4 regions of the Streptomyces sp. NPDC001663 genome follow, and region 4 is predicted to be linked to each of the others. Evidence: riboswitches for the same ligand, from Rfam matches in the RefSeq annotation. Region 4 holds a riboswitch; each other region holds the start of a gene.
What was found. Region 4 has a riboswitch for cyclic di-AMP ahead of ACFY1L_RS07280 (transglycosylase SLT domain-containing protein). Riboswitches for the same ligand answer to the same signal wherever they lie in the genome.

Region 1 (4,204 bases), on a different contig from region 4:
TTCACGTGTGGGAAACTGGTCTAGACAACCCTGAGACAGTGAAGGGCAGCATCACATGGCTGAGCGCCGCGTCAACGTCGGCTGGGCCGAGGGCCTCCACGCCCGCCCCGCTTCCATCTTCGTCCGGGCCGCCACGGCCGCAGGTATCCCGGTGACGATCGCCAAGGCCGACGGCAACCCCGTCAACGCGGCCTCCATGCTGGCGGTCCTGGGCCTGGGCGCCCAGGGCGGCGAGGAGATCGTCCTCGCCTCCGACGCCGAGGGTGCGGACGTCGCCCTCGACCGTCTGGCGAAGCTGGTCTCCGAAGGCCTTGAGGAGCTCCCCGAGACCGTCTGATCAAGGCATCACAGAAGGGCTCGTCCGAATTATCGGGCGAGCCCTTCGCATTTCCCGTGGCGGGACTGCAGAATTCTCGGTCGCGGGCAGCAGAAATAATCCCCCGCGAATTGTCTTCTCTTTGTATACGGCGCCCGTGTTAATGCCGCAGGCTCGACATGTTTACGGGATGTTGCGAGTTCCTCACACCGTTCGCGCGGTCCGGGCCGCCGAAGCGCAGCCGGTGCACCGCACTCGAGCGCTCGGTGTGCAGCGTCGTCACCGCCCGCGCGCGCTCACTGTCGCCGCGGGCCACGGCGTCGACGATCGCGCCGTGCTCCGCCCAGGACTCCACGGGGTTGGCGGGCGCCTCCACGGCGTACATCCAGGCGATCTTGTGCCGCAGCTGGGTCAGCATCGAGGTCAGGGCGGGGCTGCCGGAGGCCTGGGCGAGCGTCTCGTGGAACCAGCCCCCCAGGGAGCGCAGATCCTCGCTGTTGCCCCTCCTGGCCCGCTCCTGGCCCAGTCTGACCAGACCGCGCAGGACCTTCAGGTGGGCCTCGGTGCGCCGCTGGGCGGCCCGGGAGGCGCCCAGCGGCTCCAGCAGCATGCGCATCTCCAGCAGGTCGGCGGCCTCCTGCTCGGTCGGTTCCGCCACGCACGCGCCCGCGTGCCGCCGGGTCACCACGAAGCCCTCGGCCTCCAGGGTGCGCAGGGCCTCGCGCACGGGGACGCGCGAGACGCCGTAGCGGCGCGCGAGCAGTTCCTCGGTGAGCCGGCTGCCGCGCTCGTAGACACCGGCGACGATGTCGTCCCGGATCGCCGTGCACACCGAGTGCGCCGGAATACGCATGACCGACCTCCGACTTAATCCCCGTGAAACGTCGATGATTGACGTGTGTTCCGTGACTCTATTGCACGGAGCCGGAATTTCCGACGGCGGGCCGGAATCCATGGATATTTTTTGGACAGCAAGGCGACAGAAACGACGAAACCCCGGCTCGGGGAGCCGGGGTTTCAGGAGATCTTGCGGCCCGTCGTCAGACGTTCACGCCGTGCGAGCGCAGGTAGGCGACGGGGTCGATGTCCGAGCCGTACTCGGGGGTCGTACGGGCCTCGAAGTGCAGGTGCGGTCCGGTGACGTTGCCGGTCGCGCCGGAGAGGCCGATCTGCTGGCCCGGGGTGACCTGCTGGCCGACCGAGACACCGATGGACGACAGGTGGCCGTACTGGGTGTACGTGCCGTCGTTCATCTTGATCACGATCTGGTTGCCGTAGGACCCGCCCCAGCCGGTCTCGACGACGGTGCCGGAGCCCACCGCGTGGACGGTGGTGCCGCTCGCGGCGTGGAAGTCGATGCCCGTGTGGCTGCCGGAGGACCACAGGGAGCCGCCGGTCTTGTAGCCCGTCGAGACGTACGAGTTGGATATCGGCGCGACGAACGTGTTGAGGCGCTTGCGTTCGGCCTCGCGGGCGGCACGCTCCTTGGCCTCGCGCTCCTGCTTGGCCTTCGCGGCGGCCTTCTCGCGCGCGGCCTCCGCGGCCGCCTTCTTGAGCGCGGCCTCCTCGGCGGCCTGCTTCTGGGCATCGGCCTGGGCGTCGATCTTGTCGGCGAGCGTGTCGCCGATGGTGATGACGGGAGTGAGGCCGGTCTGCTCGACAGAGGTCTCGGCGGCGAGTGCGGGGGCGGCCAGGGCACCGACGACGCCGGTGGTGGCGAGGGCCGCGACGCCGGCGGCGCGCTTGGTGGTGCGGTGCGTCCGGCTGGGACGACGGTGCTTCCCGGTGGCGCGGGTGAACGCCATGTAGTGGCTTGTCCTTTCCTTCCTTCTCGCCTACCGGGTTAGCTGACGGGTTCGGAGCAGGAAGGTCTCCTACGGACCCCCTCGCTGCGCGCGCGGGCGTCCGATTCACCCCAGGGACTGCGATGGGTCCCCGGCTCCCCTGGCTCGCGCCGTACGGGGACTCGGCGATGGCTGTCCGGTGCCGCGGGTGCGGCGCGGTGCCTGACGGACAGCCCGGACGACGCTAAGCGGGGCCGCTTTCAATTCCCAAACGGATCAGGGTCTTTGTAGCGCATCCCACAGGGCAAACAGGAAGCTCTCCTTCAATTCTCTTTCAATTCGGACATAAGAGGGCCCTGGTGACTCATCAGTCACCAGGGCCCCCACGCGCGCGTGCAGCTGACTAGTGCTCTACTCGGCTGCCACGACGGTGACTTGGCCGATGCCGAGGGCCTCGACGGGCTCCTTGATCTGCGCCGCGTCACCGACGAGGACGGTCACCAGGCGGTCCACCGGGAAGGCGCTCACGGCGGCCGCGGTGGCCTCCACGGTGCCGGTCGCGGCGAGCTGCTGGTACAGCGTCGCCTGGTAGTCGTCGGGCAGGTGCTGCTCGACCTGGTCGGCCAGCGTGCTCGCGACGGCCGCCGCGGTCTCGTACTTCAGCGGCGCCACCCCGACGAGGTTCTGTACGGCGACGTCGCGCTCGGCGTCGGTGAGACCGCCCTCGGCGAGCGTGCGCAGCACCGTCCACAGGTCCTGAAGTGCCGGGCCGGTGTTGGGGGTGTCGACGGAGCCGCTGATGGCGAGCATCGAGGCGCCCGAGCCGTCCGGCGCGGACCTGAGGACCTGGCCGAACGCGCGCACACCGTAGGTGTAGCCCTTCTCCTCGCGCAGGACGCGGTCCAGGCGGGAGGTGAGGGTGCCGCCCAGGCAGTACGTGCCGAGGACCTGCGCAGGCCACACGCGGTCGTGCCGGTCGGGGCCGACGCGGCCGATGAGCAGCTGCGTCTGTACGGCGCCGGGACGGTCCACGATGATGACGCGCCCGTTGTCGTCGGCGGTCACCGGCGGGACGGGACGGGGTTCGGCCTTGGAGCCCGTCCACTCGCCGAGGGTCTCGCCGAGCAGCGCGTCCAGGTCGATGCCGGTGAGGTCGCCGACGACGACCGCGGTGGCCGTGGCGGGCCGGACGTGCCGGTCGTAGAAGGCCCGTACGGCCGCGGAGTCGATCTTCTCGACGGTCTCCTCGGTGCCCTGGCGCGGGCGGGACATGCGCGAGGTCGTCGGGAACAGCTCCTTGGAGAGCTCCTTGGCGGCGCGACGGGAGGGGTTGGCCAGCTCGTGCGGGATCTCGTCGAGGCGGTTGCGGACGAGCCGCTCGACCTCGCTGTCGGCGAACGCGGGCGCCCTGAGGGCGTCGGCGAGCAGTCCGAGCGCCTTGCCGAGGCGGGAGGCCGGCACTTCGAGGCTGATCCGGACGCCGGGGTGGTCGGCGTGCGAGTCGAGGGTGGCGCCGCAGCGCTCCAGCTCGGCGGCGAACTCCTCGGCGGAGTGCTTGTCGGTGCCTTCGGAGAAGGCGCGCGCCATGATCGTGGCGACGCCGTCGAAGCCGGCCGGTTCGGCGTCCAGGGGCGCGTCCAGGAGCACCTCCACGGCGACGACCTGCTGGCCGGGGCGGTGGCAGCGCAGCACGGTCAGGCCGTTGTCGAGCGCGCCGCGCTCGGGTGCCGGGAAGGCCCACGGCTTGGCCTCGCCCGCCTGGGGCTGCGGGTGGAACTGCATCGTGGCGAGCTCGGTCACTTGGCCGCCTCCTCGTTGTTGTCGCCGGCTTCGACCGTGGCCTCGGCCTCGGGGTCTTCGGGCGGGTCCGCGTCCTCGGCGATCTCTCCCGAGACCGGCTCGTAGACCAGCACCGCACGGTTGTCGGGCCGCAGGCGGGCCTTGGCAACCTCCTGGACCTCCTCCGGCGTCACCTCCAGGACGCGCTGTACGGCGGTCAGGGCGAGCTGCGGGTCGCCGAACAGGACGGCGAACCGGCACAGTTCGTCGGCGCGGCCCGCGACCGTGCCGAGCCGGTCCAGCCACTCGCGCTCCAACTGGGCCT
Region 2 (4,204 bases), on a different contig from region 4:
TCGTCGTACGGGAACGGGAGTTGCTCCACGAGCTGTGGAGCCGGCGGGAACCGGCGCGGCCCGCGCTGGACTACGCGGCGCGGGTCACCGCGCCCCCGGTGCCGGTGGTGGCGCCGCCCTGGCCGATGTACGGGGTGTACGGATACCCGGCGATGCCGAATCCCGCGTACAACCCGTACCGGTCGTAGCACCCGAAAAGACAGGCGCAGCGCTCGGAAAGGACGGGCGTCAGGCCGACGCCGCGGTCAGGCGGGCGACCTCGGTCTCGGTGAGCGTCAGCTCCCCCACCCCCAGCAGTGCCGGAAGCTGCTCCACCGTGCGCGCGGAGGCGATCGGGGCGGCGACCGTCGGCTGGGCCGCGAGCCAGGCCAGGGCCACCGTCGCGACCGGGACCGCGCGGGAGCCGGCGATCTCGTCGAGGGCGGCCAGGACCTTGCGGCCGCGTTCGGTCTCCAGGTGCTTGCCGGCACCGGCCTGCGCACGGGCACCCTCGACCGTCGTACCGGGGCGGTACTTGCCGGTGAGGAAGCCCGAGGCGAGGGCGAAGTACGGAACGGCGGCCAGGCCGTACCGCGCGGCCAGGTCCTGGCGTGCGCCCTCGTACGTGTCGCGCGAGACCAGGTTGTAGTGGGGCTGGATGGCCACGTACTTGGCCAGGCCCTCGCGGTCGGAGAACTCCAGGGACTCGGCGAGCCGCTCGGCGGAGATGTTGGACACGGCGATGTGCCGCACCTTGCCCGCCCTCACCAGCTCGTCGAGCGCGCCGATGATCTCCTCGACCGGCACCTCGGGCTTGTCGAAGTGGGTGTAGTAGAGGTCGATGTGGTCGGTGTCGAGGCGGCGCAGGGAGGCGTCGGCGGCGGCCTTGATGTTGGTGGCGGTGAGGCCCGGGAAGTCGGGGTGCTGGCTGACCTTGGTCGCGATCACGACGTCGTCGCGGTTGCTGCGCGCCTTGACCCACTTGCCGATGATCGTCTCGGACTCGCCGCCCTGGTTGCCGTCGACCCACGCCGAGTAGGAGTCGGCGGTGTCGACGAAGTTGCCGCCCACGGCCGCGTAGGCGTCGAGCACGGCGAAGGAAGTGGCCTCGTCGGCCGTCCAGCCGAAGACGTTGCCGCCGAGGGAGAGCGGGAAGACCTCGAGGTCGGAGGAGCCGAGCTTGCGAAGAGAAGTCATGTACTACGTCAACGGGCGTGCCGGAACAGTCCTTCCGGCACGCCCGCAAAGATCCTGTAAACGTCAGGGGTTGAGGCCCTTGCTGCGCAGCCACGTCATCGGGTCGATGCCGGTGGACTGGCCGTTCGGGTGGACCTCGAGGTGGAGGTGCGGGCCGGTCACGTTGCCGGTGGCGCCGATGCGGCCGATGACGTCACCGGTGCTGACCTTCTGGCCGACGCTCACGCTGATCGACGACTGGTGGCAGAACCACAGCTCGGTGCCGTCGTCGAGGGTGAGGATGGTGCGGTAGCCGTACGAGCCGGCCCAGCCGGCCTCGGTGATGGTGCCGCTGTGGATGGCCTTGATGAGCGTGCCCGTGGGGGCGGCGAAGTCGAGGCCCGTGTGGTAGCCGGAGGACCACATGGAGCCGGCCTGTCCGAAGGTGCCGGTGATCGTGTACGACACGACCGGCAGCTTGAACTGCTTGGCCAGCTCGGCCAGGCGCGCGGCCTCGGCCGCCTTCTTGGCCTCCGCCTCCGCCTTCTCCTTGGCGGCCTCGGCCTTGGCCGCGGCCTCCTTCTCGGCCTTGGCGGCCGCGTCGTCGACCTGCTTGGCGAGGGCCGCCTCGGTGGCCGACTGGGCCTTGCTGTCGATCTGCACCTGCTGCGACTCGGCCTGCGCCATGATGCGGTCGCGCAGCGCCTCACCGGCACCCTTGGCGCCCTGCGCGGTGTCCGCGGAGGTCACGCCGACATCGCTGAGCGCCGTGGCGGAGCCCTTGGGGGCGTCGGCGGAGTCGCCGAACACGGAGGGCAGATCGGGCATGGAGATGGACACCGGCGGCTTGCCGGTGTTGGCGCTGGCCATGCCGCCCGCGCCGACGGCGGCTATGACACCGACGCCGAGGACAGTGGAGCTGCGGGCGAGTCCCCCGCCGCGCTGCTTCGCCACACGATGCCGGCCGCGTACCGGGCGGAGGGACTCCTCGGTGGGGTTCCACTCCTCCCACGGACCCTCGTCGGTGCGGGGGCCGGCGAAGCCGAAGGGCTCGGTGCTCGGCACGAACGGGGCTGCCGGGGCAGGCGGGTTGGACGCCACGTGGGCGTGCTCCTTTCCTTCCTTCTCGCCTACCGGGTTAGCTGACGGGTTCGGAGCAGGAAGGTCTCCTACGCGCGTATACCTGCCGTGGGTCCACGGCGGTATCAGCGCGATTCACCCCAGGGTGGTGGTTCCCCGGTTCCCTTGCGGGATTCGGCGCGTGCGCACGGAGCCGCCTCTTGTGACGGCTGGGACGACCGCGCTGCGTTATCGAACGTTAATAGACCCGGGGTGCCGATTCCAAGGTGTTCCGCTTGATCATTAACCTTTCTGGCCAGGACGTACGTGCCAGGAGCGGCGAAAATCGGGCGAGTTGGCCACACCTCAAGAACCTCACAGGTATTGACGGTATGTCAGTTGTTATGCGGAGGGCGGTCGCCCGATCACACGCGGTCACATTCGGTCAGGAGTCGGCCGTCGTACGGCGAGCAGTGCCATGTCGTCGGTCGTGCCGCCCCCGGTGTGCCGGCGCACCTCCTCCGCGAGGCGGGCGAGCAGCGCGCCGGGGTCGTGGAACACCCGGCCGGAGAGCCGGTCCGCGGGGTCGAAGAACACCCCGTGCTCGTCCCGTGCCTCGGACAGCCCGTCGGTGTACAGCAGCAGCGTGGCCCCGCCGGCGAACTCGATCTCCTCGGCGCGGTCGGGCCAGATGCCCAGATCGGCCATGCCGAGCGGCAGGGCCGGCTCGCGGGCGTGCAGGGTGTGCACGGTGCCGTCGGGGCACAGCAGCAGCGGGGGCGGGTGGCCGCGGGTGACGATCCGCAGGATGCCGTCGCCGTGCGGGAGTTCGGCGAGCACGGCGGTCGTGAACCCCTCGAACAGCTCGATCCCCTCTCGCCGCACCGCCTCGCGCGCCAGCGCCCGGTCCAGCCGCTGCGCGACCGCCTCCAGCGTGGCCTCCTGCTCGGCGGCCTCGCGGAACGCCCCGATGACGACGGCGACGGCGGCCACCGCCCCCATCCCCTTTCCCCGTACGTCGCCCACGACCAGCCGTACGCCGTGCGGGCTGTCCTGCACCGCGTACAGGTCGCCGCCGATGAAGGCGTCCTCCTGCGCCGCCTCGTAGCGTGCGGCGATGGCGAACCCCCCGATCCGCTCGGCGGGTTGGGGCAGGACGGCGCGCTGGGCGGCCTCGGCGCTCTCGCGCTGCGAGGCGAGCTGCTCGCGGCCGCGGCGGACGAGGAGGTTGATGAGGACGGCCAGCACGGCGACCGTCAGCACGGTCGCCAGCTCGGTGATCGAGTCGATGTGGAAGAGGATGCCGAGCTCGAGATGGACGGCGGCGACGACGAGGACGGACGCGATGCAAGTGAGGACGGTGCCCCGGCGCGAGTAGAGCGGGGCGGCGACCAGGGGCGCGGCGGTGAAGAGCGGGCCCGCGGTGAACTCCGACGGGGTGAGGTAGTCGTAGATCGCCCCGACGACGAGCAGCAGCGGCGGGAGCATGCGGGCGAAGGTGCGCGCGTACGAGATCGGCCCCTCCTGCTCCACGGCTCCAGGTTTCCGGGAGCGGGATCGGGGCGCGAGCCGTGAAGGCCGATCGGGGGAAACACTCAGGGCCGGAGTCCAGTGACTGGACTCCGACCCTGAGCCTTGAGTAGCGGGGACAGGATTTGAACCTGCGACCTCTGGGTTATGAGCCCAGCGAGCTACCGAGCTGCTCCACCCCGCGTCGGTGTGTCACCAGCATACGCCATCCGCGGGGCTGTCAGCACACGGGTTGTTCGCGGGCCGGTCATGCACGGTTTCCGCGGCCCGGTCATGACCTGCGGCGGCTCATGCGAGCAGGTGGCCGTTCGGTGCCTTGGCCCGCTCCTCGTGCTCCGGGAGTACGACCACCTCGACGCCCTGCGCGGCCAGCAGCCCGCTGCCGTCGGCGTCCTCGACGAACGTGTCCGGCTCCCGCCAGGCCGTGACCACACGCCGTACGCCCGCGTCGAGGATCAGC
Region 3 (4,204 bases), on a different contig from region 4:
GCAGCCGCCGCGGCCACACCGGGCACCAGCACTTGCCCTGGGTCGCGCTCGACACCGACGCGACCGAGGAGCGCGGCGAGGTCTACGGCTGTGCTCTCGGCTGGTCCGGTTCCTGGCGGATCGCGGTGGCGCAACTCCCGGACGCGCGCGTGCAGATCACCGGCGGCGCCGGCTACGACGACTCCGGGCTGCTGCGCCTGGAGGCGGGGGAGTCGTACACGTCCCCCGTCTTCGCCGGCCTCTGGAGCGACGGCGGCTTCGGCGGTGCGAGCCGCGCCTGGCACGCGTACCAGCGCGCGTACGTCATCCCGGACGCCGACCGGGACCGGCCCGTGCTGTTCAACTCCTGGGAGGCCACGGAGTTCGACATCTCCGAGGAGCAGCAGGGGACCCTTGCGCGCCGGGCCGCGGCGATCGGTGTCGAGCTGTTCGTGGTCGACGACGGCTGGTTCGGCAAGCGCGTCAGCGACCGCGCCGGACTCGGCGACTGGACGCCCAACCCGGACCGGTTCCCGAACGGCCTCAAGCCGCTCGCGGACTATGTGCACGCCCTCGGCATGCAGTTCGGCATCTGGGTCGAACCCGAGATGATCAACCCAGACAGCGACCTCTACCGCGCACACCCCGACTGGGTGCAGTTCCAACCGGGACGAAAGCGGACGGAATTCCGCAATCAGCTCGTACTGAACCTGGCCCGGGAGGACGTCCAGGAGTACCTGTGGGAGCGACTCGACGCGCTCCTGTCCAGCGCCCCGATCGACTACGTGAAGTGGGACTTCAACCGCTGCTTCACCGACGCGGGCTGGCCGGACGAGCCTTACCCGCAGCGGCTCTGGGTCGACCATGTCCATGCCCTGTACGCCCTGTTGGATCGGCTGCGGGCGGCCCACCCCGACGTCGCCTTCGAGTCCTGCTCGGGCGGTGGCGGCCGGATCGACCTCGGGATCATGAGCCGTACGGACCAGGTGTGGACCTCCGACAACACCGACCCGCTCGACCGGCTCGCCATCCAGCACGGCTTCAGCCAGATCCACCCTGCGCGCGTAATGGCCGCCTGGGTCACCGACAGCCCGAACACCCAGCTCAACGGGCGGGTCAGCTCGCTGCGCTTCCGGTTCGTGAGCGCCATGGCGGGCGTACTCGGCGTCGGCGGGGACCTGACTCAGTGGACTGAGGAGGAGCTTGCCGAGGCTCAGGAGTGGGTGACGCTCTACAAGGGGATCCGGCCCCTCGTGCAGCACGGCGACCTCTATCGGCTCCGACCCCCGACGGGTGGACTCAGCGCGGTGCAGTACGTGCGCGGGGACGAGGCGGTTGTCCTTGCCTGGCTCCAGGCTCAGAGCTACGGCGAACCCGTACCGGCGCTGCGGCTGCGCGGCCTCGATCCGGCAGCATCGTACGAATGCCTCGAAACGGGCGAAGTTCACGGGGGTGCCGTATTGCTGCATCACGGACTTCGTACCGGATTGCGCGGTGACCTCGATGCGGCGATCTTCCGGCTGCGTCGCATCTGAGTCGTCTGTCCGAATTGGCGCGTTGATTCTGCTTCATCATCCTTCGTTCCAACTCGCTCTGGAATGAGGTGTGGTGGAGCAGTGTCACGTGAGGAGCGTCATATCCGTGACCGTGCGTGGCCCGTCATGTTCACGTAATTCACATGCTTTACATGGGGGTTTGGGTAAGGAGATGCTCCCGTAATTCACGCTGGGTAACCGCGAATTCCCACAAGGGATCAACAGAATCCCATTCACAGGGAACCGTCACTTGTCCCTTTGCGTCGCGGTCGCTTACGTTCGCCACCAATCCGGACGGACGCCCAATCCTGCCGCCGCCCGGTGCCCGCACAACTCACCCGTGAACGGCAGGAGCGGGGGACCCACAGGTACAACTGCCTGTTCCGGTCTCCGGAACGGCTAGGGGTTAAGTCGCGTCCAAAACGCGGCCGGACATCTCCAGTTCGCACCCGACAGCTCACCTCGTAGGCGCCGGAGAGGAATTCGCCATGCCCGCGAAGGGTAAGCACCGCCGCCCGAAGTCCCAGCGTTTCACTCGCTCCATCGCCGTCGCCGGAACCGGTGGCGCAGCCCTTGCTCTTCCGCTCATGGGCGCCGCCGGGGCCCATGCCGCCACCCCGCAGTCCGCTTCCCAGTCGGTTTCGGAAAAGACCGTCCAGTCCCTTCCGGCCGCCGAGAAGAAGGCGACCGAGAAGAAGACCGCGGGCGTGCGGACCTATTCGGTCCGGGCCGGTGACTATCTCTCGAAGATCGCCGACGAGCAGCACGTCGCCGGCGGCTGGAAGAAGCTCTACTCGGACAACCGCCGGGCCGTCGGCGACGACCCGTCGCTGATCCACCCGGGTCTGAAGCTCACGATCGGCAAGAAGGCCGCGACGAGCACCACCAAGTCCTCGTCCTCCGCCCCGTCGAAGGCCTCTGCGTCGAGGGGCTCTTCGGCGAAGTCCTCTTCCTCCTCGAAGACGACCGCCACGCAGGCCGCCGAAACCACCAGCACCGCGAACGGGTTCACGCTCCCGGTCGCCGGTGCCACCGTCGGCACGGGCTACCACGTGGCCGGCAGCATGTGGTCCAGCGGGTACCACACGGGCGTCGACTTCGTCGTCCCGACCGGCACCTCCCTCAAGGCCGTGGGCGCGGGCACCGTCGTCTCCGCGGGCTGGGGCGGCGCGTACGGCAACCAGGTCGTCATCAAGCTCGCCGACGGCTACTACGCGCAGTACGGCCACCTGTCCCAGCTCTCCGTCTCGGCAGGCCAGACCGTGACCGAGGGCCAGCAGATCGGCCTCTCCGGAGCGACCGGCAACGTGACCGGCCCGCACCTGCACTTCGAGATCAGGACCACGCCGAACTACGGCTCCGACGTGGACCCGGTCGCCTACCTCCGCTCGAAGGGCGTCGGAGTCGGCTGACCCCCCGCCGACCCATCGCCTGACACGCCGCCGAAGGCCGGACCCCGATCCCCGGGTCCGGCCTTCGGTGTCTTCGGCTTTGCGGCGCCATGATCGCTTCATTGCGGTCTTGTGGCGGGTGGTGCAGGGCTGTCGACAGCGAGGGGAAAGTGGGGACACAGTGATCTCCGTAGCGATGCAAGCGCTTTCTAACGCCTTTCGAGGCCTACGGAGGTCCCCGTGCCCGGCGTCGACCGACGCACCGTCATCAAGGGCGCCGCAGCCGCGGCCGCCGCCGCCCAGTTCTCCTGGGCCCGCACCGCCGCCGCGGCGGACGGCTACGACGCCGAACTCCACTGGCTGGAGGGCCAGGCCCCGGACGTCCACGCCGGTGCCACCTGGGGCGTGCCCTGGGCGCGCGGCGCCCACCGGCCGGAGCAGAGGTTCCGGCTCGCGAGCGCGGACGGCGCGGACGTCCCCGTACAGACCTGGATCACCGGCTACTGGCCCGACGGCTCGGTCAAGTGGACCGCGCACGCGATCGCGCCGGACGCTCCGAAGGCGTCGGCGTACCGGCTCACGGCCGGAACTCCCGCCACGCCCGCGCGGAAGGTCACCGTCACCCGCTCCGCCGGACGCGTCGAGGTGTCCACCGGCGTCATCACCGCCGTCTTCGGCGCGAAGGGCTCCGACACGGTCGTCCGCAGTGTCCGACGCGGGACCGTCGAAATCGCGCGGGCCGGTCAACTGGTCGCCGTACGGCAGGAGTCCGTGCGCGAAGGCGCGGACGTCGAGCAGTTCGCCGGTCGTGTCGAGAAGGTCGAGGTGGAGCAGGACGGCCCGGTGCGGGCCGTGGTCCGCGTCGAGGGCCGGCACCGCCGCGGGGGGCGCACCTGGCTGCCGTACACGCTGCGTTTCGTCTTCTTCGCCGGCGCCGAGGCCTTCCGTCTGGTGCACACCTTCGTCTGGGACGGCGAGCAGAAGCCCGGCTCCGACGAGGGCGACTTCCTGCGCGGCCTCGGCATCCGCTTCACGGTGCCGCTCTCCGACCAGCCGTACGACCGGCACATACGGTTCGCCGACTCGGGCGGCGGCCTGTTCGGCGAGGCCGTCCAGGGCATCACCGGTCTGCGCCGCGACCCGGGCCGGGCGGTCCGCGATGCCCAGATCGCCGGCGAGAAGCTGCCGGACACGTCCACCTGGGACACGCGGGTGTCGAGCCGCCTCGCCTACATCCCGAAGTGGGGCGACTTCACGCTCACCCAGCCCACCGCCGACGGCTATGTCGTCCGCAAGCGC
Region 4 (4,204 bases):
GCCCTCGCGCCCGAGCCGCTCAAGGCGATCGTCACGGTCTGCTCCACGGACGACCGCTATGACAACGACGTGCACTACATGGGCGGTTCCGTTCTGGCGGTGGACATGCACGCGTGGGCGGCGACGATGCTCGCCTTCGTGTCGCGACCGCCTGATCCGCTGTACGTCGGCCCGGTCTGGCGGGAGATGTGGATCAAGCGTCTGGAGGCCGCCGTCGAGCCCTTCCTGCACACCTGGCTGGCCCACCAGACGCGGGACGAGTACTGGCGCCACGGCAGCGTCTGCGAGGACTACGGCGCGATCGACGCCGCCGTCCTCGCGGTGGGCGGCTGGCACGACCCCTACCGCGACACCGTGCTCCGCCTCGTCGAGCACCTGCCCGCCGACCGTGTACGAGGCCTGATCGGCCCCTGGTCGCACCAGTACCCGGACCGCGGTCTGCCGCCGGGCCCCGCGATCGGCTTCCTCCAGGAGACCCTGCGCTGGTGGGACCACTGGCTGAAGGGCATCGACTCCGGGGCGATGCGCGAGCCCCTGCTGCGTGCCTACGTCAGCGACTCGCATCCTCCGGCCACGGTGTACGGGACGCTGCCGGGGCGGTGGGTCGGGGAGCCGGCGTGGCCGTCGCCCAACGTCACGGCGGTCTCGTACGGCTTTCGGGACAGTGCTGTGTCACATTCCACCGCCGCTGTGCCGGTCCGCTCACCCCAGCACACTGGCGTGGACGCCGGCCGTTTCTTCCCCTTCGGCAACGACGCCGATCTGCCGCCGGACCAGCGCGACGACGACGGGCGGTCGGTGTGCTTCGACTTCGTGGTGGGCGAGGAGACGTGGGTGCTGGGGCGGCCGAGGGTGCGGCTGCGGGTGACGTCCGAGGTGCCGAGCGGTCAGATTGCCGTACGGCTGTGTGACATGGCACCGGATGGTTCATCGACCCTCGTCACGCGCGGCGTACTGAACCTGTCCGCGCGGCAGGGACGCGACCGGGCCGTGCCATGGACGCCGGGTGCCACCGAGTACGTCGAGTTCGAGCTGAGCGGCATCGGTCACGTCTTCCCGCCCGGTCACCGCATCCGCCTCGCCGTGTCCTCCACGTACTGGCCGTGGATCTGGCCGCAGCCCGATTCGGCGGCCGGCTTCACGCTGCATCCGGAAGGCAGTTCGCTGGAACTTCCGGTACGCGCGCGTGCGTTGGCCGAGACGGCGATCACCTTCGAGGAGCCGGAGCAGGCGGAGCCGCTGGGCGTGAACTCCCCGATCACGCTGGACGAACCGCGCCCCGAGCGACTCGTGGTGCGGGACGTCGCCAAGGGCGAGTGGCGTCTGGAGGTCGACCCGCGCTACGGCGGCACGCGCGTGTACCCGGACGGTCTGGAGTTCACCGAGGACGCCCTGGAGACGTACACGATCCACGAGGCCGACCCCCTGTCGGCCCGCACCCGCTCGGACTGGTTCGTCCGCCTGCACCGGCCGGAGCTCGCGTGGGACGCCACGGTCCGTACGCGCTCGGAGATCAGCTGTACCGGAAAGGACTTCATCGCCTCGAATGAGGTGATTTGCACGGACGGCGGGGAGGTCGTCTTCCACCGGACATGGGAGCAGCGAATCCCACGGACGGCCGGTTGACTATGAGTTGAGGACATTGCCCGTTTTTGCACGCTTCGCGAATCGGGCGAGATGTCAGTGACTTGAGTCACGCACGACCGCGGGCGTCGCCACCACCCACGGTTCGCGTCTCCCCTTGCGCCATGAGCGAGTTGAGCCTTGGCAGCCGCAAAGGATCAAGCGCCCCATAAGGCTCATGCCGAGGTCAATGGGTGCGATCCATGAGTCCGGCACTTGTTTCGGGCATGTGCTCTCGCATACGTTTCCGGCCCAGCCGGGTGGACGCCTAATCCTGCCGCCGCCCGAGCCATCCATCACCGCACCCACTCGTACACGGCAGGAGCGGGGGACCCAGGTAAGTCGCCGGTCCGGACGTCTCGATGCGTTCCGGAACGGCTCGGGGTGAAGCCGTGCCCGCCAGGGCACGGCCGGGCAACTCCCCGCCCGAACCCGACAGCTCACCTCGTAGGCGCCGGAGAGGAACAGCGCCATGCCCCGAGGCAAGCACCGCCGCCCCAGAACCAGCCCCCTCACCCGAGGTGTCGTCGCCGCCGGAACCGGCACCGCCGCCCTCGCGATCCCGCTCCTGAGCGCGACCGCCGCGAGTGCCGCGACGCCGGCCCAGGCCCCCGCTGCCGTGTCGGCCGCATCGCAGGTCAAGTCCGTCACGTACACCACGGTCAAGGGCGACACGCTCTACGGCATCGCGGACAAATACGACACTCCGGGTGGCTGGCAGCAGATCTACAAGGACAACCGCAAGGCCATCGGCGACAACCCGAGGCTGATCCACTCCGGCCTGAAGCTGACGGTCAAGACGACGAAGACGGCGAGCGCGACGGCCACCAAGAAGTCCTCGTCCGTCGCGCACGCCACCCAGGCCTCCGCCAAGACGTACGCGAACAACCTGGACGGATGGATCCGCCAGTCGCTGGACATCATGGCGCAGAACGGAATTCCCGGGACGTACGACGGCATTTACCGCAACATCATTCGGGAGTCGTCGGGCAACCCGGCCGCCATCAACAACTGGGACTCCAACGCCGCCGCGGGCACCCCGTCCAAGGGTCTGCTGCAGGTCATCGACCCGACGTTCCTGGCCTACCACGTGCCCGGAACGTCGCTCGACCCCTTCGACCCGGTCGCGAACATCACCGCCGCCTGCAAGTACGCGGCCGCGCGGTACGGCTCGATCGACAACGTCTTCGGGGCGTACTAGATCTCTGCCGTCACGGAAAGAGTCGTTCGAGGACGACGGCGATGCCGTCGTCCTCGTTCGACCGGGTGATCTCGTCGGCCACCGCCTTGAGTTCGGGATGGGCGTTGGCCATCGCGACGCCGTGGGCGGCCCAGTCGAACATGGGGATGTCGTTCGGCATGTCGCCGAAGGCGATCGTCCCCTCCGGGCCAAGTCCCAGGTATTCGGCGGCCAGCGCGAGGCCGGTCGCCTTCGTGATGCCGCATGGCTGGAGTTCGACGGTCCCCGGCCCCGACATGGTGACGGTGGCCAGCGAACCGACCACCGAGCGCGCCGTCGCCGCCAACTCGTCGTCCGTCAGGTCGGGATGGCGCAGCAGCACCTTGCTGATGGGTTCGCACCACAGGTCGCCGCGCCGCTCGACCCGCACCGCGGGCAGCGCCGGATGCGGCATCAGGTAGCCCGGTTCGATGAGTGTGAGGCCGTCCACGCCGTCCTGGTCCACGGCCGCGTACACCTCGCCCACCTCGGCCTCGATCTTGCCCAGGGCGGTCTCGGCCAGCTCCCTGTCCAGCGTGACGGACCAGAGCAGACGGTCCGCGCCGGCGTCGTACACCTGCGCGCCCTGTCCGCACACCGCGAGCCCCCTGCCGCCCAGTTCGTCGAGGAGCGGGCGCACTCTCGGGGCCGGCCGGCCCGTGACGACGAGGTGCCGGGCGCCAGCGCCGGCCGCCCGCGCGAGCGCGGCGAGGGACCGGTCGGAGAGCGTGTCGTCGCCTCGGAGCAGCGTGCCGTCCAGGTCGGTGGCGATGAGTGCATATGCGGTGGGTGCGGCCATGATCAGAGAATACGGACCGGACGCCGCGCCGACTCATCACCAACCGGACGACCGCCCCGTTCACCCCGGCCACTTCGTCAACTCCCGTATCGGTACGGGCCTTTCCGGTACCGGCATGGGCCTTTTTCGGCCGCTTCCGGTGCTGCCTCCGAAGTCCGTTGTCAGTGGCGGGTGCGACGCTTGCGGTGTCGCTTTCACTGACTGCCGGAGCGGGGGCTGTTGTTGTGACGGATCGGGCGGGGAAGTTCCAGGCGCATCTGCGGGAGGCCGCCGTCGGCATCCTGGAGCGGTTCCCTCTGGAGCTGCGGCCCGAGATGTACGCGCTCTCGTTCCGCATCTGGCAGATCGACTACGACACCCGGCGGCCGTACGTGGCCATCGGCTACAACACGTACCCGAGGATCCGGTGGGCGGCCCGCGGTACGAGGACGAGGTCAGGGGGCTCGGGCTCTGGTACGACGGCGAGAACGAAGAGGTGGGGGTCGGCGAGGACGACGAGATCGACGCCAAGCGCGAGCTGCTCCATCTGCACTTCGCCGACGCCTGTGTCGACCTCGCCCGGC

Region 1: linked by a shared signal. The riboswitch ahead of ACFY1L_RS16425 (M23 family metallopeptidase) and the one ahead of ACFY1L_RS07280 (transglycosylase SLT domain-containing protein) in region 4 are both predicted to bind cyclic di-AMP.
Region 2: linked by a shared signal. The riboswitch ahead of ACFY1L_RS35750 (M23 family metallopeptidase) and the one ahead of ACFY1L_RS07280 (transglycosylase SLT domain-containing protein) in region 4 are both predicted to bind cyclic di-AMP.
Region 3: linked by a shared signal. The riboswitch ahead of ACFY1L_RS02490 (peptidoglycan DD-metalloendopeptidase family protein) and the one ahead of ACFY1L_RS07280 (transglycosylase SLT domain-containing protein) in region 4 are both predicted to bind cyclic di-AMP.

What each region holds. Positions count from the first base shown of each region.
Region 1 is NZ_JBIAUR010000004.1:571,165-575,368, forward strand. It holds gene ACFY1L_RS16415 (HPr family phosphocarrier protein) at 56-337, shown strand; gene ACFY1L_RS16420 (GntR family transcriptional regulator) at 477-1,169, opposite strand; gene ACFY1L_RS16425 (M23 family metallopeptidase) at 1,357-2,121, opposite strand; cyclic di-AMP (ydaO/yuaA leader) riboswitch at 2,135-2,298, opposite strand; gene ACFY1L_RS16430 (M16 family metallopeptidase) at 2,512-3,900, opposite strand; gene ACFY1L_RS16435 (M16 family metallopeptidase) at 3,897-4,204, opposite strand, start outside.
Region 2 is NZ_JBIAUR010000012.1:349,110-353,313, reverse strand. It holds gene ACFY1L_RS35760 (PrsW family intramembrane metalloprotease) at 1-188, shown strand, start outside; gene ACFY1L_RS35755 (aldo/keto reductase) at 229-1,176, opposite strand; gene ACFY1L_RS35750 (M23 family metallopeptidase) at 1,240-2,256, opposite strand; cyclic di-AMP (ydaO/yuaA leader) riboswitch at 2,268-2,425, opposite strand; gene ACFY1L_RS35745 (PP2C family protein-serine/threonine phosphatase) at 2,650-3,747, opposite strand; tRNA gene ACFY1L_RS35740 (tRNA-Met) at 3,855-3,928, opposite strand; gene ACFY1L_RS35735 (dihydrofolate reductase family protein) at 4,033-4,204, opposite strand, start outside.
Region 3 is NZ_JBIAUR010000001.1:513,629-517,832, reverse strand. It holds gene ACFY1L_RS02495 (alpha-galactosidase) at 1-1,514, shown strand, start outside; cyclic di-AMP (ydaO/yuaA leader) riboswitch at 1,820-1,998, shown strand; gene ACFY1L_RS02490 (peptidoglycan DD-metalloendopeptidase family protein) at 2,003-2,926, shown strand; gene ACFY1L_RS02485 (Tat pathway signal sequence domain protein) at 3,146-4,204, shown strand, end outside.
Region 4 is NZ_JBIAUR010000002.1:217,612-221,815, reverse strand. It holds gene ACFY1L_RS07285 (CocE/NonD family hydrolase) at 1-1,626, shown strand, start outside; cyclic di-AMP (ydaO/yuaA leader) riboswitch at 1,911-2,090, shown strand; gene ACFY1L_RS07280 (transglycosylase SLT domain-containing protein) at 2,096-2,824, shown strand; gene ACFY1L_RS07275 (HAD family hydrolase) at 2,835-3,641, opposite strand; gene ACFY1L_RS07270 (hypothetical protein) at 4,048-4,204, shown strand, end outside.